One region of the Arthrobacter sp. zg.Y820 genome, then DNA from elsewhere that is predicted to be linked to it. Evidence: riboswitches for the same ligand, from Rfam matches in the RefSeq annotation. Region 1 holds a riboswitch; the other holds the start of a gene.
What was found. A riboswitch is a leader RNA that binds a small molecule or an ion and turns the genes downstream of it on or off. The one in region 1 is predicted to bind cyclic di-AMP.
Positions count from the first base shown of each region.

Region 2: linked by a shared signal. The riboswitch ahead of QNN99_RS16400 (M23 family metallopeptidase) and the one ahead of QNN99_RS08435 (C40 family peptidase) in region 1 are both predicted to bind cyclic di-AMP.

Region 1 covers NZ_JASKLX010000008.1:190,181-202,786, forward strand. The annotation lists gene QNN99_RS08420 (sensor histidine kinase) at 1-111, shown strand, start outside; gene QNN99_RS08425 (response regulator) at 99-743, shown strand; gene QNN99_RS08430 (LbetaH domain-containing protein) at 993-1,604, shown strand; cyclic di-AMP (ydaO/yuaA leader) riboswitch at 1,784-1,930, shown strand; gene QNN99_RS08435 (C40 family peptidase) at 1,934-2,806, shown strand; gene QNN99_RS08440 (hypothetical protein) at 2,985-3,578, opposite strand; gene QNN99_RS08445 (sensor histidine kinase) at 3,634-4,932, opposite strand; gene QNN99_RS08450 (response regulator transcription factor) at 5,061-5,729, opposite strand; gene QNN99_RS08455 (FUSC family protein) at 5,870-6,847, opposite strand; gene hrpB (ATP-dependent helicase HrpB) at 6,926-9,637, opposite strand; gene QNN99_RS08465 (HNH endonuclease) at 9,830-11,812, opposite strand; gene QNN99_RS08470 (DUF4334 domain-containing protein) at 12,240-12,606, shown strand, end outside.
Region 2 covers NZ_JASKLX010000016.1:2,188-13,732, reverse strand. The annotation lists gene QNN99_RS16400 (M23 family metallopeptidase) at 17-790, opposite strand; cyclic di-AMP (ydaO/yuaA leader) riboswitch at 793-1,004, opposite strand; gene QNN99_RS16395 (iron-dependent transcriptional repressor DtxR) at 1,070-1,768, opposite strand; gene serC (phosphoserine transaminase) at 2,013-3,140, shown strand; gene QNN99_RS16385 (MFS transporter) at 3,280-4,554, opposite strand; gene QNN99_RS16380 (DUF3027 domain-containing protein) at 4,610-5,104, opposite strand; gene QNN99_RS16375 (cold-shock protein) at 5,236-5,619, opposite strand; gene QNN99_RS16370 (hypothetical protein) at 5,879-6,142, shown strand; gene QNN99_RS16365 (helicase-associated domain-containing protein) at 6,182-8,614, shown strand; gene QNN99_RS16360 (DNA repair helicase XPB) at 8,607-10,253, shown strand; gene QNN99_RS16355 (hypothetical protein) at 10,389-10,943, shown strand; gene QNN99_RS16350 (response regulator transcription factor) at 10,940-11,545, shown strand, end outside.

The DNA of each region.
Region 1 (12,606 bases):
GGACTGGCCGGGATCGCCCGGCGGGCGGCGGCCTTCGGCGGCAAGCTGGTCCTGGCCAGCCCCGACGGAGGGCCCACTGTTGTGAGGGTAGAACTGCCATGCGCCTTCTGATAGCCGAAGACGACGCCCTTCTGCGGGCGGGCTTGGAACTGCTGCTGCAGGGCGAAGGATTCGAGGTGGTCGGTTCCGCCGACAACGCCGAGGACCTGCTTGCGGCCTTTGAGCCGGGGAGCGCCGACGGTGCGGTGCTGGACGTGCGGATGCCGCCGTCGTACACCAATGAAGGCCTGCGTGCGGCCTTGGAACTCCGCTCCCGGGTGCCCAATTTTCCCGTGCTCGTCCTCTCCGCCTATGTGGAGGACCGCTACGCCGGGCGGTTGCTTGCCTCCGGCGCGCAGGGCGTGGGCTACCTGCTCAAGGAACGTGTGGGCAAGGTCGGCGACTTTGTGGACGGCCTAAAGCGGGTGCTGGACGGCGGAACGGTGATGGACCCGGAGGTCATTGCGCAGCTGTTCAGCCGACGCAGCACCCAGGATCCCATTCGGTCGCTGACCCCGCGGGAATTCGAGGTGCTGGGGCTGGTGGCCGAGGGGCTCGGCAATGCCGCCATTGCGCAGGCAATTTCAGTCTCAGAGACCGCCGTCAGCAAGCATATTGGCAACATCTTCGCGAAGCTGGGACTTTCGCCGCTGGACAACGGGCACCGTCGGGTCCTGGCTGCCCTGGCCTATCTGCGGTCCTAGCCCGCCTGCCGTCCCGGAGCATCACCTGATGAATTCGCCGGGACCAGGTTGCATTTCACCGGGGATGATTTTTCGTGTCTTTTCACGCCTTTTGTTTCCGTCGGCACCGAACCTGCCCGCCGAGCGGCCGACTTCCGCGCCGCCGGGCGTTCTGCCGCCGCAGCACCCGGGCAAGGACGGTAGGCTAAGAGTGCTCCCAGCGCGTTGATATATTGCGATCCGGCCAGATCACGAAAGAAGAGAAGAATTATGCCAGCGCCTCAGCGAACCGATGCCGACAGCATTCGCCAGGATTTAGGATTCCTCACCGTCGCGGAAGTCCTGCAGCTGTGCGCTACCCAGCAGATACTCGACCCGTCATCGACCTTGATTTCACGAAGAGCTCAGCTCGGCGAAGGCAATGTGCTGTATCCCGGAGTGGTTATCCAGGTGGATGACCAGAGTTCCTGCGTTATCGGACACCGGAATGTTTTCCATCCAGGCACCTTTCTCACCGCCGAGCACGGTGGAATGCTCCTCCTGGGCTCCGAAATCACGCTGGGGCCCGGCGGAGTCCAGCTCAAGGCGGGCCGGACCCATGCCGTGGCAGTGGGCGACGGCGCACGGCTGGCCAACGGGCCCGTGGTGACCGGCCGGTCAGTGCTTGGCACCGGCTCACAGATCATGGGTGCCGTCGAAGCGGATTCAGTGGTTCTCGCCGACGGCGGAGACTTCCGCTCAAATCCGGCGGAGAAGCGCGGTGCTGTCCTTAGGGGAACGGGGCTCGCCCGCGGACTGAGGCTGGCTCCCGGCGAACTGGTTCAGGGCTTTGGCAACTTCGCGACAGCCAACGTCGTACGCCAGACCGATTCGCCCGCCTGATCCCTCCGGTCCAGGCCGCTCCGGGCTGCAATTACCAAGAGGCGGCACCCAGGTGAAAATGCGAGCTCCGTTACTAAATAGTTACCTTTGCGTAATCGTCTTGTAGCGTAGTGGTCGTGCCGTTATCTGAAGCGGCTCCCTTGGCTTGTTACCTAGCTCTGCCGCTGGTCAAGGTCCACAGATATAAACACTTCGGCAGAGGCGGGGGAACCATAAACGGGTTCCTTTGAATCCTTGGGGTTAAGTCAGCCGAAGGTTTCTTTAGCTGACCGGGTGACTCCCATCCGCATCCGACAGCTCACCTCGCAGGTATCGGGAGAGGTAACTCATTGTCTTTCAATAACACTCGTGGACGCCACCGTGCCAACAACGCCGGGCTCCTGGCCGCAGTTGCCAACGCCACCAACGGCAAAGCACGCACCATCGGCAGCGCCGCTACCGTCATGGCCGCAGGCTCCACTCTGCTGCTCGGCATGGCCGCTCCGGCCTCGGCCGGCGTCATCGCCAACGACTCAGCCGAGTCCTACAGCGCACCGGCCCCTGTAGCCGCACCCGCCGCTGTAACCGCTCCCGTTGAGGCCCCGGCATCTGCAGGATCCACTCACGTGGTTCAGTCCGGCGATACGCTCAGCAAGATTGCTGCAACGTACGGCGTCAACCTGAACGACATCCTGGCGCAGAACGGCCTTGCGCTGGACTCCATCATCTACCCCGGTGATGTCATCACCTACGCCGGTGGCGCCGCCGCAGCTCCTGTTGCTGCTCCTGTTGCCGCTCCTGTTGTTGCCGCTGCTCCGGCCCCCGCGGCCGAGCCTGCTGCAGCCGACTTCAGCAGCATCAGCACCCAGGCGTCCGCCGTGACTCCTGCTGCCGTAACCGGCACCAACCAGATCATGCTTGCATCCGCTCAGTCCCAGATGGGCGCCATGCAGGACTGCACCGTCCTGGTTGAGGTTGCCCTCCGGGCAGCCGGCCACTCGGTTGGCGACCTGTCCCCGGCGCAGCTTGCTGCCTACGGAACCCCGGTCACTGACCCGCAGCCCGGCGACATCGCCTTCTACGCCGACGGCGGCATGGGCTTTGCCCACATTGCCATCTACACCGGCAACGGACAGGCCATCCACAGCGGATGGAACGGCAACCAGACCGTTGAGCAGAGCGCTAACGTCGGCTCCGGCGCCGTCTACTACCGCGTAGCGTAATTTCGCAGTAGCAATCCCGCCGGAGGGCGGGAAGTGAACGGCTCGTCCTCCGGCAGCTCCACCAAAAACACCCGGCCCTTTGGCCGGGTGTTTTTGCGTGTCCGGGTGTTCTGTCCAGACGTTCTGTCCGGACGTTCCGTCCGGACGTTCCGTTTCCGGTGTCCCGTGTCGGACTGCCTTAGGTGGTCGGGGCGTCCTGCTCAGTGTTGTCCTGAGTTTCAGCGTCGTCCTGAGTTTTCGGCTCCTTGCCGGAAGCATCATCGCCGGCGGGGCCGTCGCCGTCGTCAGCAGGACCGTCGCCATCGCCTCGGATTTTGTCTCCGTCTTCGGCAGGACCGTTCCCAGGCTCGTCTCCGTCGCCCGGAATCCCGTCGTCGCCTCTGTGGTGATGCTTATGGGGGCGCCCGTCCCCATCGGTATCGGCTTCGGTTTCGGCTTCGCCGTCGGCCTCTGCGTTGGCGTCTGCGTCTGCGTCCTCGTCGTCGAGTCGCGGACGGCTCTCGGACCGGGTGTCCTGGTCCTCAGCGCTTCGGTCCTCGGCGTCCTGGTCCTCGGCGCCCTGTTTGTCCGTGTCCTGCTCCCGCTGGACTTCCTGCTCGGTAACCGAGGCCTGTTCCTGGTCCCCTGAGGTATCCGCGGTGGCCACGCCGGCAAAAAAGGAGCCGACCAGCAGCGCCAGACCGCCGACGACGCCGAGTATCCACCCAAGTGGCCCTCTGGCCTTGTCCCGGAGAACCGTGGTCTTGTCCCGGAAAACCATCGTAATCTTCACCTCCGAAAGTGGTTTGCTGACGCTTCCATTCTCGGATCAGATTCTTCGAGGATTCTTAGTTCCGCTCCCGCAGTCCGCGCAGCCTCCCCCACCTGGTCCGCCGCCCGCGGATGCTGTTATCGAGCGGCAGCCGGACTTCCACGACGCCGCCGGAATCTGCTTCGTTACCGGCACGTTCACCGGCGCCGGCCGGCAAAGCACGGACGCTGCCGCCGTATCGGGCGGAAATCTCCGCAACCAGTGCCAGCCCGAGCCCATAGTGCCGCGGCTGCGCTGAGGAGCCGTCCCCGCCCTTTGAGCCTTCGGAATCATCGCCGGCTCCCTGCCGGTCCCGGCTCCGCGCCGATGCAAACCGCTCAAAGGCATGCCGGCTGAAGCCGGGCGGAAAACCGGGGCCGTCGTCGGACACCCGAATCACAGCCTCCCCGCTGTCGCTCCGAACCGAAAACCGCACGACTGATCGGCCGTAGTCCAAAGCGTTGGCCCCCAGCGCCGTAAAGACTCGCTGCAGGGCGAACTGCCCGCCAAGGACTGTCACTTCCGGGGCCGGCGCATCGAACTCCAGCGTCAGGTTCCGCCTCCGCGCCTCCGGCTCCAGGGAGCCGACGGCGGACCGGGCCAGTGCAACCAGGTTGACGGGTTCCGCCGGACCGGACTGCCGCGGATCTGCCGCCATCAGCAGGTCTTCGAGGATGCCTGTCAGCACCTTGGTGTCGGCGACGACGTCGTCCGCTGCCTGCAGAGCCTCCGGGGCAGGCGCCGAGCCGGCCGGGTCAGCCGCCAGCCGCCGCCGAAGCAACTGTGTCCGTGTGCTCAGCAGCGTCAGCGGTGTGCGCAGTTCATGGCTGGCATCAGCGACAAACCGGCGCTGCAGGGCCAGTGCCTCGGCCATTGGACGCATCGCCGCTCGCGCAGCCAGCGCTGAGACGGCTCCGGCCGCAAGGCCCGCCGCCGCGACGGAAACCGCCAGTGCCAGGGCCAGGCGGCGCAGCTGTTCGGTGGCATCATGTGTGTCAACGGCAGCCTGGACAACGTCTCCGCGGCGCTCGACCGTCAGGACCTCATAGGTGCGGCTCCCTGCCGCAACCGTGTCCCTGCGATCCAGGCCGGTAGCGGCCACTTGGGCCAGCGACTGCGTGTCCGGAAGCCCGGAGGGCATGTTGCGGGACACGGCCAGCCGACCGTCGTCGTACACGGCGAGGAACACGTCCAGCGGCGCCTCCCGGGGCGAATCAAACTCCACCGCTGATGCCAGGGTCTGCTCCGCCGCCTCGCGCGTCTGGGTGGCCACCAATCCGTAGACCAGGGTGCCGGCCAGGCCCAGCAGCACCACGACCAGCGCAGTGAACTGCACGGCGAGACGCAGGGACGCCCGGCTTAATTCACTTTGCTCCCGGCTGGCCCGGCTGGTCTGGCCGGCCCGACTGACCCGACCGGCCCGGTCGCCTTTCACGGCCACCTCATGTCCGCGTCATCTCCGCTTCATGTCCGGGCACCGAGCCGGTAACCGATGCCGCGCACGGTCAGCACGATTCCCTTGCCCAACTTGCGCCGAAGATAATGCACATACGTATCCACGACGCCGTCGTCATCCGCGTCCGGAAAGACAGCATCCAGGAGGTCAACGCGGGGAAAGACCTGTCCCGGGCGCCGGGCCAGGTGCTCCAGCAGTGCACCCTCCCGGTCCGAAAGCACCACCACCTCGCCCGTGTCGGTCGTGACGGTGCGGCCGGTGGTGTCCAGGACTCCCCCAGGCACCGGCAGGACGGGGGTCAGCGCCGCGCTCCTGCGCCGCAGCGCGCGCAGGCGCGCCAGCAGCTCATCGACGTCAAAGGGTTTGGCGAGATAGTCTTCGGCGCCCCGGTCCAGCCCTTCCACCCGGTCGGCGGGATTTCCCAGCGCCGAAAGCACCAGTGCCGGTGTGAGCACGCCGCGGCTGCGCAGCCGGGTCAGGACGTCCAGGCCTTCAACGCCGGGCAATCCTCGGTCCAGCAGCAGGACATCGAAGGAATGTGTCAGACCCTCGTGGAGGGCGCGCTGCCCGTCAAAGGCCAGGGTCACCTGGTAGCCCTCCGACTTCAGGAGCTCCGCCAGCATGCCTGCCAGGCTGCGGTCATCTTCCACGACTAGGATCCGGGGAGGCTCCGTCATCCCGGAAGTCTAGCCGCGGTCCCATCGAAACACCCGGCTGCGGAACCCGGTTCGGCCCGCTGCGGGCCAAATCAACGATCGGGCATCCGGGAACCGGGTTGCTCGAGAGACTTGGTTGCTCGAGAGACATGGTTGCTCAGCTAACGGGTTGCCGCCAGCCGCATTCGGGTCATCCACTTCGCACCGTTCCCGGTGGTCAGCGCGATCACGACGACGGCAACCAGTGCTCCGATGGTGGTTTCCACCGCCCGGTCAACGGTCAGGTCCCACGCCGGCTGCGTGGAGACGAATCCCGTCATCAGCAGGGCCACCGGAGTCAGGAACACCATGGCAAGGCCGTAGTGCCGGATCACGTAGATCTCACCGCCGAGCTGCAGGAGTGCCAGGAGAATCGCCAACTGCACGGGCGACCAGTCCGGCTGCAGCAGCAGGGCCGACAGCAACACCCCGGCATAGGTCCCGAGGATGAAGTGTCCGGCCCGGGCCGGGGCATCGGCCGCATCCGCTGCGGCAATCGGCGCACAGGCGGCGAGCATCGCCCAGTAGCTGTGCCCGGGACCGAGGACCAGGGCCAAGGAACCCGCCGCAGCTACCGCGGCCACATACCGTCCCGAGTGCACCAAGATGCCGGCCCAATCCGGGGCCGGGGCTGATTGCCGCTCAAGCCGGGGCAGGTGCGTCCGGGGCGTGTGCGTCCGGGCATGAAGCCGGCCGGCGACACCGAGCAGCACCGCGGTCAGGGCACTGCCGGCCACGGCCAGCGCCGCTTCCCCGATCGAGCCGGCAAACGGTGCTGCGGCGGTTGCAGTGAACGCGAAGATATAGGTAAACGGGCCCGCGGGACGCACCCGAAGTCGGTCGGCCGCAACGGATATTCCGCCGGCCACCAGTGTGGCGGCGGCAACCATTTCCCAGTCGCTGCGTCCCGCGATCGACATGGACACGCCCGCCACGACGGTCAGGCACATCAGCACGCCGGACTGCGCCTGGTGCCGCAGCCGGCGCCAGTGCGGTTCGGTGCGGCCGAACACGCCGGTCAGTGAGCCGAAGATGGCGCACAGGGTCAGGTCGGTCCGGCCCAGCAGGATGAGCACCAGCAGCGGAATAAACAGGCCCACGGCAACCCGGACGGCGGGAATCCGGTGGCCCCGGCCGGAGGGAACAGAAAAGAAACTATGGAGAAAGTGCCGCACCGGTTACATCCGCGCCTTGGTCTTGGCCGTAGCCTTCGCCGACCACGGATCCTCGGGCCACGGATGCTTGGGATATTTGCCCCGCATCTGGGCCCGGACCTGCACATAGGGGCCGGACCAGAAGGAGGCCAGATCATCGGTCACGGCGAGCGGCGCCCGCGCCGGGGAGAGCAGGTGAAACAGCACCGGCACCCGTCCCTGGACCAGCCGCGGGGTATCCGCCCAGCCAAAGCACTCCTGCAGCTTGACCGCAACCACCGGCCGGCCGCCGTCGTCGTCCGCGGCCGGATAGCTGATCCGCACATGGGAGCCGCTGGGCACCTGCAGGCGTTCCGGTGCCAGCTCTCCCAGTCGCGACGCTTCCGGCCAGGGAAGCAGCCGGCGCAGCGGGTCGGTCAGGTCGATGGCGTTTACGGATGCCCCGGCGGCCAGCGCCTGCAGCTCCGGAGCCAGCCAGGCATCGAGCCGGGCCAGCAAGGCCGGCTCCGAAACATCCGGCCAGGGCGCGCCCAGCTCGCGGTGCAGCAGGGCCAACCGGCGCCGCAGCGCGTCAGCGGCCGGCGAGAATCCGATGACCCCCAGCCCCTCCCGGGCCAGCGCGCGGGCCACTGCGGCCCGGCCCTCGGCGGCTGACGGGCGGACCGGTGTGGAGGACAGCACGATCGCGCCCAGCCGGCGCTCACGCCTGGCCTTTACGCGGCCGGCGGTGAACTTCGCCTCCACAGTGTCGGTCAGCAGATGCCGGGCCGCGGCTTCCGCACTGTCCTGGCTCAGCGGGGCGGCCGATCGAATCACGGCTCCGGTGCCGGAAGCATCGCGGCCCTGGGCCCGGGAGACTTCGGCAACGGCGAGCCACTCGTGTCCGCTCAGTGCGCTGCCGGCCGGCAATCCGGCACGGGTTCCGCTCGAAAGCAGGTATCGCTCCCCTGTTCCGGCATCGCCCGGGACCCGCCGGGCGATGCGGTCCGGAAAAGCCAGCCCGACCACAAAACCGAGGACGTCAGCGTCTGGCACGGTTGCCGCAGCCGGCTTTGAGGCGCCGGTATCCGCACGCCGGGCCAGCGACTGCAGCCTTCGCACGTCCTCGGACCAGCGCCGCTCCCCCGGATCCCGGCCGGCGCGCAGGCCGGACAGCAGACGCGGAAGATCGGCACCGGAGGCACGGAGATCTCCCGACACCAGGGCCACGGCTTCGGCGGCGGAACGGGCGCCGACGACGGCGGTTCCGTCCAGCAGGGCGCGCGCCAGCCGGGGATCTGCTGGAATGCCGGCCAGTGTCTTGCCGAGGGCGGTGACGGTGCCGGAGGCGTCGATGGCACCGAGGTCGCGCAGGACTGCCAATGCGTCCTGCAGGGCGGCCGACGGCGGGGCATCGGGCAGCGCCAGCCCTTCGCCGCCGGGTGCTCCCCAGCACGCCAGAACCAGTGCGGCGGCGGTCAGGTCCGCGACGGCTATCTCGGGGGTCTGGTGCGCCGGTGCGGCGCCAAAGGTGCGTTCGTCATAGCAGCGGATAACCCGGCCTGGTCCCTGGCGGGCGGCTCGTCCGGCCCGCTGCACCGCCGAAGCCCGTGAGCAGGACACCGTGACCAGTCCCGACATGCCGCGGACTGCATCCCGTCGGGGTTCCCGGGCGAGACCGGAATCGATCACCAGGCGCACGCCCGGAACGGTCAGCGACGACTCGGCGAGGCTGGTGGAGACGATGATCCGAGGTGCGCCGCCGGGGCTACGGCCCGACACTGCCCGGTCCTGCTCCCGCGGATCGACCTGCCCGTGCAGTTCCAGCACCTCGGTTCCGGCTGCGGTTCCAGCTGCGGTTCCGGCTGCGACGCGGCTGCGGATCCGGGACGCCACGAAAGACACTTCCCAGGCACCCGGGACGAAGACCAGGGCATCAGCCTGCGGATTGGCGGCCAGCATTTCCGCATGTCCGTCGGCGGCCGTATCGGCGACATGAGCCAGGAAGGTGCGGGTCACCCCGTGTTCGTCAATGCGCAGCGAAGAACCCGGCGTCCAGCGCACCTCCAGCGGATGCAGCGCCGAGGGGCAGCCGACGACGGGTGCCGGGCCGCCGTCGTCGTCGTTGTTGCCGATCAGCGAGGCAAAGCGGGGAGCGTCCAGTGTTGCGGACATGGCCACCAGGGTGAGGTCCTCCCGCAGCTGGCGGACTTCGTTGAGCATGCCCAGGAGCAGGTCGGTTTCCAGCCCGCGTTCGTGGACCTCATCAAGCACGACGGCGGCGGTGCCCTCCAGTCCCGGATCGGCCAGCAGGCGGCGCAGCAGGATTCCCGGCGTGACAAACTCGATCACCGTGTCCGGGCCCGTGTGGCTCTCACCCCGGACGGTGTAGCCGATCCTGCCGCCCACCGCGCTTCTGTCCAACGAAGCCAGGCGGCGGGCCGCGGACCGGGCCGCAACCCGGCGCGGCTGGGTCACCACGATGCGCGGAATCGCGCCGGAGGAAGCAGTACGCCTGGTCAGCAGATTAGCCAGCAGCGGCGGAACCAGGGTCGTCTTTCCGGTGCCCGGCGGTGCCTGGACCACCGCGGTTCCGGCGGGTCCCGCCTGCAACGTCGAAGCCCTGCCGGTTGCTGAATCCAGTGCGGCTTCCGCCGGGGTCAGTGCGGCCGCGAGATCCTGCAGCGACTCTGCGAAGACCAGCCCCGCACCAATGACCTGCAGGTCGAAAGGCAAGGGGTGTTGGGCAGGATCCATGGGGGCAATCGGCGTTGTCACTACTCCATTGTCCCGCGTGATCCCGGCTGTCTCGTCCAGCCCGGTGCCGGCAGGGAATCATTGGAGCCCTGCCACACGGACGGCTTCAAGGGAAGCCGTCCGATCGGGCGGCTGCCAGAACCCGGTATTCATACGTTTCCTTGATTTCAGTACTGAGCATCTGGTCCGCACTCAGTGCTGAGCATGTGGTCCGCGCACGGCTGGAGGTGGCGGAGCCATGGATTGATAGACATGTCCGGTGGGGGTCGTGGTCATCACGCGGTGCCGGCCGGGCGAACCCGCGGGATTTCCGACGCCTGAACCGCCAGGCGGTGGATCGGTGGGCGGCGAGTCGGCTGCTTGTGCGCTCCAGCCTGGTGCTTCCTTGGCTTGGTTGCAGGCCTCGCAGAGTCCCTGAATGTTCTCGGCACTGGTTGGTCCGCCCTCGCGGACGGGGGTGATGTGGTCGTAGTGCCGGATCGGTGCTCCGCACCACGGGGTCCGGCAGATCTGGTCGCGGGCTGCGATCAGCCGGGCCAGGCCGCCGGGGACGAGGCGTGCCCGGGAATCCATCGCGGTCAGCTGCCCGGAGTTCGGTGCGACGTAGAGCCGGCGGAGCCAGACTTCGGTGCGCGGATCCGGCCGCCGCGCCACCGTACCCCAGCCGGCTGTTGCGCTGCCCCGGTCGCGGGCGGGACCACGGGCGGGGCCTCGGGCCGGGTTACGGGTGGGACCACGGGCCGGAATAGGTGCGGGACCACGGGCCGGATTACGGGCGGGGCCTCGGGCCTGGTCCCTGTTCCCGGGAGCCGGGTTGTCCGGGCTGTCCGGGCTGTCCGGGCTGTCCGGGCTGGCATCGTCCGGAACCGGGTCGGGACCGCGGATCAGGTCCCGGGCCCACTGCGCGGGAACGATTCCGTATCCGGCCAGCACGGCCGGTTCGGCTCCGTCGGGCACGAAGGATTCCACCGGTTGGCCAGCTGCTATCCCGCCAAAGCTCGCCGTCCCGGGGTCTTTGGTCTCCGCAGATGTCCTGACAGCGCCCAGCTCCGCACCCGTGTCCGCACCCGTGTCCGTATTCGTGTCCGTCCCCGTGTCCGTGTCCGTATTCGTGTCCGTCCCCGTGTCCGTGTCCGTATTCGTGCCCGTGCCTGTGTTTGTGTCTGTGTCTGTGTCTGTGTTTGTGTCTGGGGGCAGGATGCCGTGCAGCAGGGTCCGGTCCGTCATGATCAGCTGCACCTCGACCCGCACGTCCTCGGCCCTGGCCTGGCCGGTGGTGCGTTCCACGAGGGTGTCGGCCATGATCTGGCCCTTCGTCCGCGGGTCCCCGGCAGCCCGCAGCCGGTCCGCGTCCCGGGTCAACGCCGCGAACACGCCCACGCCCTGGGCAACCGGCAGCAACGCGGTCAGATACGTCATGGTGTCCGGGGCCGGACGGCAGGACACATACCGTTCGGAAACGGCATGCGCGGCACGGTTGACCACGGCATGCGGGTCCAGGCCGTAGGACAGGGACTTGATCCGGGCGATCAGCTTCCGGTCTCCGAGCTGTTCCAGTTCCGCGGGGTTCCCGGCGATCTGTTCATCGACTTTCTGCCGGTCGGCCAGGGTCAGGCAGGCGGTCTCGCGGACCAGGAGCGTGGCCCGCCACTCGTTGATCACCCCGGTGGAGAGGGCGTGCAGGGTGTGCGGCATTTCGGTGGTCAGGATCCTTGCCAGGCCCAGCAGTTTGGCACCGTTATGCGGAGAGTCCCGGCGCGCCAGGGCCAGTTGCGCTGCCACACCCCGACCCAGCTGCTCGGCCTTCAGACCGGCCCGGGCCTGGGCGCGGCGGGTGGAAGCGTCAAAGGCCGCCGCGGCCTTGGCCTGGGCGGCGGCGATGACGCACTTCAATTCCTCCAACGCCCGGATCTCGTTGATCAGGCAGACCCGCTCCGCAGCCTCCAGATCCTCCACAATCGTGGAAGGGCGGGAGCCAATCCCGGCAGCCTCGGCAATCCCGGCTGCGGGGACAATCCCGGTAGTCCCGGCAGCGGGGGCAGCCCCGGCTGCGGGGGCACCGGAACCAGCCCCGGACACCGGCAACGGCGCAGGGCTCACCGCGTTGGACAACGCGTTGGAAGCGTCGGGGCCGGGAGCTCGGCTGTCGTCTTTGGCAGCTCTGGAGTAGTACATGTCTTCTATTTTAGTGGCGCAAGGCACATTCTCAGAGGTTTGGCATTACTGGAGTTGTCCACCTAATTACCCTATTTCTGAGTCGGCGCTCTAAGCTCCTGGGCTGTCGGCCGCTGCCCTACGCGCCGCCTCTCCCACGGCGTCCAACTTCACCCGCTGCCCCTGACAGAAGTGGGGTGGGCCACCATGTAGCTTGAGGTTGATTGGCTGCGAGCGCCCGCCTTGTTCGTGCAAGCCCCGCGGCTCCGTGAACAGCCGTTGCTTCCGCCGTCATTGCATCCTGCCGCCGATGGGCCGAGAATCGTGTTTCTGCCAGCATCGTTCCTTAGCAATTCCTGAGCCAGCACCAGCGTCAGACAAGCAGCAGAGTCAGAGCCAGAGCCAGAGCCAGCACCAGCGTCAGCAACACGACAGAGGTGGAACGCCAGTGAACCAACCAAACCAGGACCAGCGCACCGCCGCTGCACGGTTGCAACTCTTACGCGGGGGAACCACCGCAGCAGAAGCCCTGGCGTTCTTCGATTCCCTCCCTCCGCTTCACCTCGACGAAGCAGCCGGTTCCTGGCGCGGATCCGAGGTACCGACAGGACATCCATTGAACGGCGTCCTGGGCAGCTTGGGCTGGCATGGAAAGCGGTTCGACGGCGTCGAAGCCGCCCATCCCCTGGTTTTCGAAACACGAAGTGGCCGGCTCTTCGAGGTGAATCCGGGACTGGTTCCCTTGAAGCTGGCCCTGCACCTTGCCCCGCTGTTGCGCCGCCGGGCGGTCGGCAGGCTCATCCGCCCGGTGCTGC
Region 2 (11,545 bases), on a different contig from region 1:
AATGGTTTACCTGCGGTTACAGCCAGCCCAACGGGTCCACTACGTCGCCGTTAACCATGACCTCAAAGTGCAGGTGGCAGCCGGTGGACGCGCCCGTGGTGCCGCTGGCACCCACCAGGTCTCCGCGCTCCACCGTGGCGCCAACGCCAACCGCAAGGTTGGACATGTGGTTGTAGGTGGTCTCCACGCCGTTGCCGTGGTCCACGACGACGCGGTTTCCGCCGCCGCCGCCGTGCCAGCCGGCAAAGGTCACCGTTCCGGAGGCAGCGGCCGTAACATCGGTGCCGCAGGCCGCGGCGAAGTCCTGGCCGCGGTGCAGTTCGCCGGCGCTGCCGGTGATGGGGCTGACCCGGTAGCCGAACCCTGAGGTCTGAACCAGATCCGAGGCCAGCGGTGTGGCCAGGGTCCCCTTGGCGGCGCCCGCGGCAACTTCACTGCCCGCAGCCACGACGACCTGGCGCAGCTTCGCATCCGGATCGGACTTGCTGGTCAGCGCGGCGCGTTCGAACTCAACTGTTGCATTGGGGTCAGCGGAAACCACCACTGCTTCCTCAACGGCTGCGGTCTGCATCTCTTCGACCGGCTCAGGGACCGCTGCGGTAGTGGGGAGGGCGACGGTAAGGATCAGGCCCGACGTCGCGGCGGTGATGGCAACTTTCTGGGCTGCACCACCGAAGGAGCTGGGTTTTGTTTCGGCCCGGCGGCGGCCCGATGGTTGGCCGTTCCGTGGGCGCGGGGCCGTAACCGGAGCGGACGCGCGGCGCCTGCCCGGGGCAGCATGCTTCGACAAGGTATACCTCTCTCATATGCCTGCGAAGTTAGCTGTCGGATTCGAGTAGAGAATACTCGGCCCCCACTCACCACAGGCCGCGGCGTACGCGGCGGTGTGCTGATGCTGGAGGCTTCACCCCAAGGCAGCTGTGGCTGCCAGTTGATGGGTCCTCCGCCCCTGCCTGAACGGTATGCAATTCCGGGCCAGTGGCAGGGTTCGGCGTAAGGCCCGGATAACGGTGTTATTTCAACGTCAGTTAGTCACTATAGGGGAAGCCCGACAAAAGAGACCATTCCGTTATCCTGCTGTGGACACAAAGACGTGCGCGGCCACCTCTGGAGGCAGTTCCAGGGCACCTTCGATGCCGGGAACGCGCACGGAGATGTAACCCGCCACGACCTCCGCCGTCAGCTCGGCGCCGGGGCGCAATCCGGCCTCGTCCAGCTGGGTCAGCAGTTCCGGCTCCACCTGCACCGGCTCCGCCAAGCGGACCAGCTTCAGCTTGGTTCCGGGATCGGCGGCAGCCACGGCCGCCACGAGGTTGGTGACTCCGTGGTGAAAGAGTTCAGCAGGCACGCCGCCGATCTGTTCGAGCCCGGGAATCGGGTTGCCGTACGGCGACTCGCTGGGGCGGCCCAGGAGCTCATAGAGGCGGCGCTCAACCCGCTCGCTCATGACATGCTCCCAGCGGCAGGCTTCGTCATGGACGTAGGCCCAGTCCAGGCCAATCACGTCCGACAGCAGCCGTTCGGCCAGCCGGTGCTTGCGCATCACCTCGGTGGCACGCCGGCGGCCCAGCTCGGTGAGCTCCAGGTGCCGGTTTCCCGAGACCACCACGAGCCCGTCCCGTTCCATGCGGCCGATGGTCTGGGACACCGTCGGGCCGGAATGCCGCAGCCGTTCGGCGATCCGCGCCCGGAGAGCGACAATGTTCTCTTCCTCGAGCTCCAGGATGGTGCGCAGATACATCTCGGTAGTGTCGATGAGGTCCGTCATGGCAGGCCGCTCCTATTACTCGTGCGGAAGATTACTCGTGCGAAAGGTTCAGGAGAACAACGGCGGACGCCCCCGCCCGTGGTCATTATTGCCCCTTACGTTAGCTTATTTGTACAGAGTGCAGATAATTCCGCGAGTCGCCGCACTCCCGCTGCCGGCGGTAACGAATGGCTGGGAGCCGGGGCGGTGGGGCAGAATGGAAAAGCACATCAGAGCACCCTGCCTACCGCTTGGAGCGATACCCATGGGCGAAACCGCCGCACTCAAGATTCCCGCTGAACTCCTTCCCCTGGACGGGCGGTTCGGTGCCGGCCCCTCGAAGGTGCGTCCGGAGCAAATTGAGGCCCTGTCCCGCGCCGGTGCCAACCTGCTGGGCACCTCGCACCGGCAGGCTCCCGTGCGGAACCTCGTCAGCAGCATCCGTGAAGGACTCTCCGGCCTGTTTGGCGCCCCGAACGGGTATGAAGTAGTTCTCGGTGTCGGCGGGTCCACGGCATTCTGGGACGTTGCATCCTTCGGCCTGGTGGAAAACAAGGCCCAGCACCTGTCCTTTGGCGAGTTCGGGTCCAAATTCGCAGCCGCCACCAACAAGGCGCCCTTCCTGGCCGGCTCCTCCATCATTAAGGCAGAGCCCGGTACGCGGCCCGAGCCGGTGGCCGAAGCGGGCGTGGATGTGTACGCCTGGCCCCAGAACGAGACCTCCACCGGTGTCGCCGCCCCGGTGCATCGCGTGCAGGGGGCCGACGACGGCTCCCTGGTCCTGATCGATGCCACCTCTGCCGCGGGCGGCCTGCACGTGGACCTGGCCGAATCCGACGTCTACTACTTTGCGCCGCAAAAGAACTTTGCCTCCGACGGCGGTCTGTGGCTGGGCATGTTCTCCCCCGCGGCGCTGGAACGGGCCGCACGGATCAATTCCACGGACCGCTGGATCCCGGACTTCCTGAACCTGCAGACAGCCATCGACAACTCACGGCTGAACCAGACGTACAACACGCCGTCGTTGTCCACGCTGGTGACCCTCAACGCACAGATTGAATGGCTGAACGCGAACGGCGGCCTGAAGTTCGCCACCGACCGCACCGCCGATTCGGCGGGCAGGATCTACTCCTGGGCGCAGGCCTCACCTGTGGCCACACCGTTCGTGGCCCGCCCCGAGGACCGGTCGAACGTCATCGCCACCATCGATTTTGACGACAGCATAGATGCCGCAGCCATCGCCAAGACGCTGCGCGCCAACGGCATCGTGGACGTGGAACCGTACCGCAAGCTCGGCCGCAATCAGCTGCGCATCGCCACCTTCGTGGCCATCGAACCGGATGACGTCAGCGCACTGCTGAAGTGCATTGACTTCGTGATCGAGAATTCGTAGCTCAAAGACATCCCGGCCTAAGAACTCCAGGCCCAAGAACTTCCGGCCCAGATGAAAGGCCGGCCGCTTCCGCGGCCGGCCTTTTGCTTGCCCGAACCGGCACCGCGGTTCAGCAGGGCAGGACACTGCACCGTGTCAACTACACCGTGTCCGGGTCAGGATCCGTTTCACGAGTGGTCAGATGCAGCCGGCGGGGCCGCGTGCGGTCATAGGAAATGCGCAAGTGATGTGACCGCCAGGCCCAAATAAAGCCCAGCAGCGCCGCGATCAGGCCCGAAGCCGCAGCGACCCCCAAGCTCCAGCGCGGGCCAAAGCTGTTGGACACCCAGCCCACCAGCGGGGCACCGAGGGGCGTGCCGCCCATGAAGATGGCGAAGTACAGCGCCATGACTCGTCCGCGCATCACCGGTTCGGTGGTTGTCTGGACATAGGCGTTGGCACTGGTCATCAGCGTCAGGGCAAAAAGACCCACCGGAATCAGGGAGAGCGCAAACCACAGCAGCGTGGGAGCTGCGGCGGCAAGCAGGCAGGCCAGCCCGAACGCTCCGGCCGCTCCGAAGATAAACCGCAGCCGGGGTTTGTCCCTCCGTGCCGAGAGCAGCGCCCCGGACACGGATCCGATGGCCATCACTGAGTTCAGCAGCCCGAAGACTCCGGCGTCCTGCCCAAACTCGGTGCGGGCCATGGCCGCGATGTAGACCGCGAAGTTCAGTCCGAAGGTGCCGACAATGAAAATGGCCAGCAGCACCATCATCAGGTCGGGGCGGTAGCGGACATACCGCAGCCCAGCCCTGATGCGGCCCTTCCCCGGAGGCGACTTGGGCAGGACCCGCAGTTCGCTGCTGCGCATCTTGAGCAGCGCCAGGACCATCGCCGCAAAGGTCAGGGTATTGATGAGGAAGACCCAGCCCGGCCCCACGGCGACCGTGAGCAGGCCGGCCACAGCCGGACCAACCATGCGTGCACCGTTAAAGGAGGCGCTGTTCAGTGCGACGGCGTTGGGCAGGTCAGTTTCTTCGACGACTTCCGAGACGAAACTCTGCCGTGCCGGTGCATCCACTGCCGAGACCACGCCCAGTGCCAGGGCAAAGGCGTAGACATGCCACAGCTGGGCGGCCCCGGAGAGCACCAGCACCCCCAGCCCCAGGCCCAGTGCGGCCATGGCCACCTGGGTGAAGAGCAGTACCTTTCGCCGGTTGTAGGTGTCGGCGATCAGCCCGGCCCACGGTGCCAGCAACAGCTGCGGGCCGAGCTGCAGCGCCATGACGATGCCCATGGCGGCCGCATCCTGCTCCGTGAGGATGTCGTAAACCAGCCAGTCCTGGGCGGTCCGCTGCATCCAGGTGCCGATGTTCGACACCAAGGCGCCCAGAAACCAGATGCGGTAGTTAAAGAGCCGAAGCGAACGGAACACCGTTCACCACCGGCCTAAGGAATTGTGGATGACGCCTGCCCCCGGACCCACTGGACTAGTAGTCCTCCCGGGTTCCTGCCTTGTCGCGGCCGGCAGGGGGTTCCGCACCGCCGTCGTCATTCGTGTCGTCATTCCCGGAATGATTGTCCGGTGCGCCGTCGTTCCCGGAATGATTGTCCCCGGCTTCAGCGAGCGCAGCGGCGCGCTCCTGCGCCTGGGCAGCTTCCTCCGCCGCGACGTCTTCCGGGCGCAGCCGGTCCGACCACGGCACCCATTCCGGGGCCAGGACCGCGTTTTCCGACGGCAACAGCCCGACTTCGCAGACCGTGGCCACCTTGCCGCGCGGCACGCGCGCTACCGTGGCGTACCACTGCCAGCCGTTGTACCCCGGACGCAGCGCCTCGAAACGGTGCGTGACCAGGCGTTCGGCGTCGGGGAAGGCCCCCGCGTAGGTGCCGATCTGCTCAGCCGGAACCACTTCCAGGAGCCCGGCCCGGGCCGTCTCGACTGCAGCGGCCAGCAGGGCATCAGGTTTGGACGGACGGCGCACAGCGCGCCTGGGTGCCTTCGCCGGAGCTGATTCAGCCTGCTCAGCCGAGGAGGCTGGTTCATTCCGGGAGGTTTGCTCAGTAACAGCTTCAGAGGATGATGTTGCGCTCATGGTCATGCAGCGGCTCCGCCTTATACGTCCAGATCATCGGCAACGGCGCGCAGAACGGCCGCAACCTTGGTGGCATGCTTCTTGTCGGGGTAACGGCCCTTGCGCAGGCCGTTCGAGACTGCATCCAACAGTTTAATAAGGTCTTCAGTAATAACAGCCATGTCGTCGGCGCTCTTGCGCGTGGCCCGAGCCACCGACGGCGGGGCCTCCAGGATGCGGGCCGAAAGCGCCTGCGGTCCCCGGCGGCCGTCGGCTACGCCGAACTCCATTCGGGTACCCGGCTTCACCTCGGTCACACCGGGCGGAAGGGCCGAGGCATGAAGGAAAACTTCCTGTCCCTCGTCCGTGGCCAGGAACCCAAAACCTTTACCAGTGTCGAACCACTTGACCTTGCCGATGGGCACTTCGGTTACCTCGTTCTTAGCTAATGAGTGCGGCAGCAGAAACTGCCGCAGTGTTCCGCAACCCGCAGTGCCAGCCGTGTGCCGGAGTCCACGGCCCGGTACTCCCAGAGGTACTGGGTTCGTCCAGATGCTGTTCTTCCAGATACTACGGGAGAGATACTACGGGGAAGTCTGTTTCCTTTAGAATATCCCGCCCGGGTATTCGTTCCCGGTGCCGGGCCTTTGGACCGGCTCATTTCCGCTGTTAGCGTTAAGCGCCATGGACACCAGCACACCTTCCCCCGGACGGGCACCGCACCGAACTGCACCGGAAGGGCCGCGGTGGCGCCGGATCCTGACCGGAGCGGCGGCCCTGATCGCGGTGGCGGGATTGCTCTGCCTCTGTGCCGTCCTGCTCTCGGGACTGCGCGGAGAGAGCGTCTGGCCGGGCTTCGCCGCTGGCGCCTTTTACGGCCTCCCCGTCGCATTCCTCCTAATGGCAGGCCTGGTAATTGATGGAATCCGCCGCAGGCGACGCGGCTGATCCGTCCATTTTGCTGCCGCGTCGGGTAACGTGGAGACGATGTCCGCGATCCGAGCTTTAGCCGAAGATCTAGCTGCACGCAGCGATGACCAGCTGCGTGAATTGCTTGCGGCCAGACCGGATCTGATCCTGCCCCCGGTTCCCGATTTTCAGGCCCTCGCCGCCCGTGCCTCCACCCGGATCAGTGTCCAGCGGGCGCTGGAAAAACTGACGTCTCCGGAGCTGCAGGTTCTCGAGGCCGTCGACCTGACCACCAACGAGGACTCCCACCTCAGCACCACCGCTTCATGGCTGAAAAGCGCCATCGCCGGTTCGACCATCAAGTCGCTGGATTCCATCCTGAATCACCTGCATGCCCTGGCACTGCTGCGCCGTGCCACACCCCATCCCGGCGCACCCAAGGCCGACGCCGGCCGCCGGTTCTATCTGCCCGTCGCGGTCCTCGGCGAAGCGCTGGGCGCGTATCCGGCGGGCCTGGGCCGCCCGTATTCCACCCTGGCAGTGCAGCATCCGGAATTCGGCCAGCGTCTGGTCGGAATCGTGGAGGGACTGCGCCGGAGCGGCATCGCGATGGAGCGGGCCGACACCCCCATCACCGCTGCACACTCCCTGCACCATCTGGTGTCGGACCCGGCCGGCTGGGCAACGCTGATGGCCGACGCCCCGGCTCAGACCCTGGACCTGCTGCGGCGCTTCAAGTACTCCCCCGTCGGCGCCATCCCGAAAAAGGCCGCCATGGGCCGTGCCGTGCTGGACAACCCCTCTCCCACCCCGGTGGAGTGGCTAATGGCCCGCGGCCTGCTGGTTCCCTTGGATGCACTGCACGTCGAACTTCCCCGTCCGGTGGGGCAGGCGTCCCGCGGCCATGTCATCGTCTCCGATTTCAAGCTCCAACCACCGGCTCCGGTGACCCGCCGGGTCGCGGACAACGTCCGTGACAACGCCGCCTTCGGCGCAGTGGCGGAAACCCTCCGCCTGGTCACTGAGCTCGTGGCGGTCGCGAAGTCCACCCCCGTCGGCACCCTCCGTTCAGGCGGCGTCGGGGTGCGGGAAGTGCGCCGCGTTTCGGAGGCCCTTCGCATCGACGCCCCCGCCACCGCATGGCTGCTCGAACTTGCCGCCCTGGCCGGGCTGCTGTCCCTGGATGTCACGACGTCGCGGTGGTGCGCCACGGAAGGCAGCTGGCTGACCTCGGACCGGCAGGACCAGTGGAAGCAACTGGTCTCAGCCTGGCTGGATGCAGATCGTGCCCCCTCGCTGGTCGGCAGCCCGCTCCCCGGCGGCGGAGCGATCAATGCCCTGGCCGCTGAGGCGTCCCGGCCGGACGCTCCCCTGGTGCGGCAGCGGGCCCTGGAAATGCTCGCCCAGCTGGCCGACGACGACGTCCGTGAGGAAGGCACTACCGGTGCCCTCGACGCCGAGGCACTGGTCAGCGCCCTGACCTGGCACCAGCCGCGGCTTCAGCGGCGGTTCGCGCGTTTGGTGCCGGGAATCCTAAAGGAAGCAGCCCAGCTGGGTCTGCTGGGTTCCGGGGCCCTGACCGATCTGGGGGCCGCGGTGGCCCGCAGTGACTGGGACGGCGCGCTGGAGCGTCTGCGCGATGCTCTTCCGGAACCGCTGAACGCGTTCCTGCTGCAGGCGGACCTGACTGCGGTGGCCCCCGGCTATCTGGAACCCGGCGTCGCGCGCCGGTTGGCGTCCATCTCCGACGCCGAGGGCCAGGGGCCGGCCGCGATCTACCGGTTCTCAGCTGATTCCATCCGCAGGGCTCTGGACGCCGGGCAGGACGCCGCCGGAATCTTGGATTTCCTGCGCCGGCATTCCGCCACGGAGGTTCCCCAGCCGCTGAAGTATCTGGTGGAGGACACTGCTTCCCGCTACGGACGCCTGCGGGTGGGCGCCGCGGCGTCCTACCTGCGCAGCGACGATGAAGACGGCCTCACCGGGCTGCTTGCAGACCCGCGCACTGCTTCCCTGGGCCTGGTGCGGCTGTCGGCCACCGTCGTCGGGTCGGTCGCCAGCGCCCAGGAACTCTCCTACACCCTGCGCGAGCTCGGCTATGCACCGGCGCTGGAGGGGCGTGCCCGGCCGGTGGCCGGGTCCCACGCGCATCCCCCGGTGACTGTGGCACCGACGTCGAAAACCCGGCTCAACCCCTGGGAACTGACCGACGACGACGTCGCGAACCAGCTGGCAGCCCTCCGCGGCGAGGGGCCGCCGGTGGCCGGCCGCAGTGAAAGCGAGCCGCTCGTCGGCCTGGAGATCCTGCGCGAGGCCATCCGGACCCGAAGCTCGGTCCGGATGGGCGTGGTGGACGGCCAGGGGAATCAGCGGCAGGAAATCTTTGTTCCTTTATCAGTCACCGACGGCCGGGTGCGGGTCTTTGACCCCCGCCGGGACGTAGAGAGAGTGGTGTCGGTGCACCGAATCATGGATGTGGAAATAGTGGAGGATACCCCGGCGCATGGCTGACGGACCGTTGATTGTCCAGAGTGACAAAACCATTCTGCTGGAAGTGGACCATCCCCAGGCGACCGAGGCCCGGCATGCCATCGCGGCCTTTGCCGAGCTGGAGCGCGCCCCGGAACATATCCACAGCTACCGGCTGACCCCGCTGGGATTGTGGAACGCCCGGGCCGCAGGGCTCGACGCCGAGCAGGTTCTGAACACGCTGCTGAGCTACTCCCGTTTCCCGGTGCCGCACTCGCTGCTGGTGGACATCGAGGAAACGATGTCCCGGTACGGGCGGCTGCGCCTGGAAAAGGATCCGCTGCACGGCCTGGTGCTGCGCACCACCGACTATCCGGTGCTGGAGGAAGTCCTGCACGCCAAGAAGATCCAGCCGCTGCTGGGCCCGCGGATCGACGGCGAAACCGTGGTGGTGCAGTCCTCGATGCGGGGCCAGCTCAAGCAGCTGCTGCTCAAGCTGGGCTGGCCGGCTGAGGATCTGGCGGGCTACGTGGACGGCGCTCCGCATCCCATCCTGCTTAACGAGGACGGGTGGGCGCTGCGCCCTTATCAGAAGCTGGCCACTGAGAACTTCTGGGCCGGCGGTTCCGGCGTCGTCGTCCTGCCCTGCGGTGCGGGCAAGACCCTGGTCGGTGCCGCCGCCATGGCCACCAGCTGCACGACCACCCTGATCCTGGTCACCAACACCGTTTCCGCCCGGCAGTGGAAGGATGAGCTGCTCAAGCGCACCTCCCTGACCGAGGACGAAATCGGCGAGTACTCCGGCGCGGTCAAGGAAGTCCGTCCGGTCACCATCGCCACCTACCAGGTGCTGACGCTCAAGCGCGGCGGGCTGTATCCGCACATGGAACTGCTGGATGCGAACGACTGGGGCCTGATCATCTACGACGAGGTGCACCTGCTGCCCGCGCCGATCTTCCGGATGACCGCAGATCTGCAGGCGCGCCGCCGGCTCGGCCTGACCGCCACCCTGGTGCGGGAGGACGGCCGCGAGGGCGAGGTCTTTTCGCTGATCGGTCCCAAGCGCTACGACGCACCGTGGAAGGACATCGAGGCACAGGGTTACATCGCGCCGGCCGAGTGCGTCGAGGTCCGGGTGGACCTGCCCCGGGACGAGCGGGTGGCCTACGCCATGGCCGAGGACGGCGACAAGTACCGGCTGTGCTCCACCTCCGAGACCAAGTCCGCCGTCGTCGAACAGTTGGTGCGCCGGCACGCCGGGGAGCAGACGCTGGTGATCGGCCAGTACCTGGACCAGCTGGACGAGCTGGCCGAACGGCTGGACGCCCCGGTGATCAAGGGCGACACCCCGGTCAAGGAACGCCAGCGGCTGTTCAACGAATTCCGTGAGGGGCGCCTGAACACGCTGGTGGTGTCCAAGGTCGCGAACTTCTCCATCGACCTGCCCGAGGCCTCGGTGGCGGTGCAGGTCTCCGGCTCCTTCGGCTCCCGGCAGGAAGAGGCCCAGCGGCTCGGGCGGCTGCTGCGGCCCAAGGCCGACGGCAAGTCAGCCCACTTCTACACCGTCGTGGCCCGGGACACCCTGGACCAGGACTTCGCGGCGAAGCGCCAGCGGTTCCTCGCGGAACAGGGCTACGCCTATTCCATCCTGGACGCCTCGGATATCGAAAAGCCCGTCTAGCGCTCCGGACGCAGCTTCAATTCCTCCGGCGCGGCACCATCCCGGCACTGGAGTCGGCAGTATCGTGGGGCTCCTGCGCGGAGATCCGCAGCGCAGGATGCCCAGCGACGCTGTAAAGGAGTTCTGAGATTCTCAATGGCAAGTGAGATTTTGGTCTGGCTGGGAATTTATGCGTTGGCGGCAGCCATGCTGGTCCCTGGTATCGCTGCCTACCGGGGCATCTGGCGCCGGTGGGCCCCGCAGCAGCAGCCCTACGAACTGGGTAACCACTCCTACTTCGGCTTCACCATGTTTTATGGCGGGCTGCTGATTGCGATCGGCATGACGGGAACCATATTCACCGTGCTGGGGGCACCTCAATTCGTCAGCGACACCCTCCTCCTGGCGGGAGCGCTGGTGCTGATGCTGGTTGTAGCCTCGGTGATCCATCTGCCGCGGGTTCTCTTGCCGTCCTGGTACTGCCAGTGGGTGGACGCCGGGGCCCGCGAGGACGATGTGCTGCTCGCCGGCAGCAATCCCTATACCTGGGTGTTTCGCAGTCGTGCCGGAAGGCAGGACACGAAACGCGCCGCTCCTGCGCCCGACGGTTCCGCAAACCGGCAAACCGGACCGGTTCACTGGACACTTTCAGTATCCATCGTGCGTCCCTACAGACAACGCACAGCTAAATGTAAGAAACTGGGGAAGTGAATAAATCATCCGGACCTGAAGCTCGTCTCCTCGTAGTGGATGATGAGCCCAATATTCGCGAACTGCTGTCCACCTCGCTACGCTTCGCCGGCTTCGACGTCGTCGCCGCAGCCAACGGCCGCGAGGCCCTGGCCGCCGTCGACGCCCACACCCCGGACCTCGCTGTCCTGGACGTGATGCTGCCGGACATGGACGGATTCACCCTGACCCGGCGGCTGCGCGCGGCCGGCCAGCACTTCCCGGTGGTCTTCCTGACCGCGCGCGACGACACAGAGGACAAGGTCACCGGCCTGACCGTGGGCGGCGACGACTACGTCACCAAGCCGTTCAGCCTCGACGAAGTGGTGGCCCGAATCCGCGCCGTGCTGCGGCGCACCCAGCCGATGGACGACGACGACGCCGTCCTCCGCGTGGATGACCTCGAGCTCGACGACGACGCCCACGAGGTGCGCCGCGGCGGCGTCACCGTTGACCTCTCCCCCACCGAGTTCAAGCTGCTGCGCTATCTGATGCTCAATCCCAACCGGGTGCTGTCCAAGGCCCAGATCCTGGACCACGTCTGGGAATACGACTTCAACGGCGATGCCTCCATCGTGGAGTCC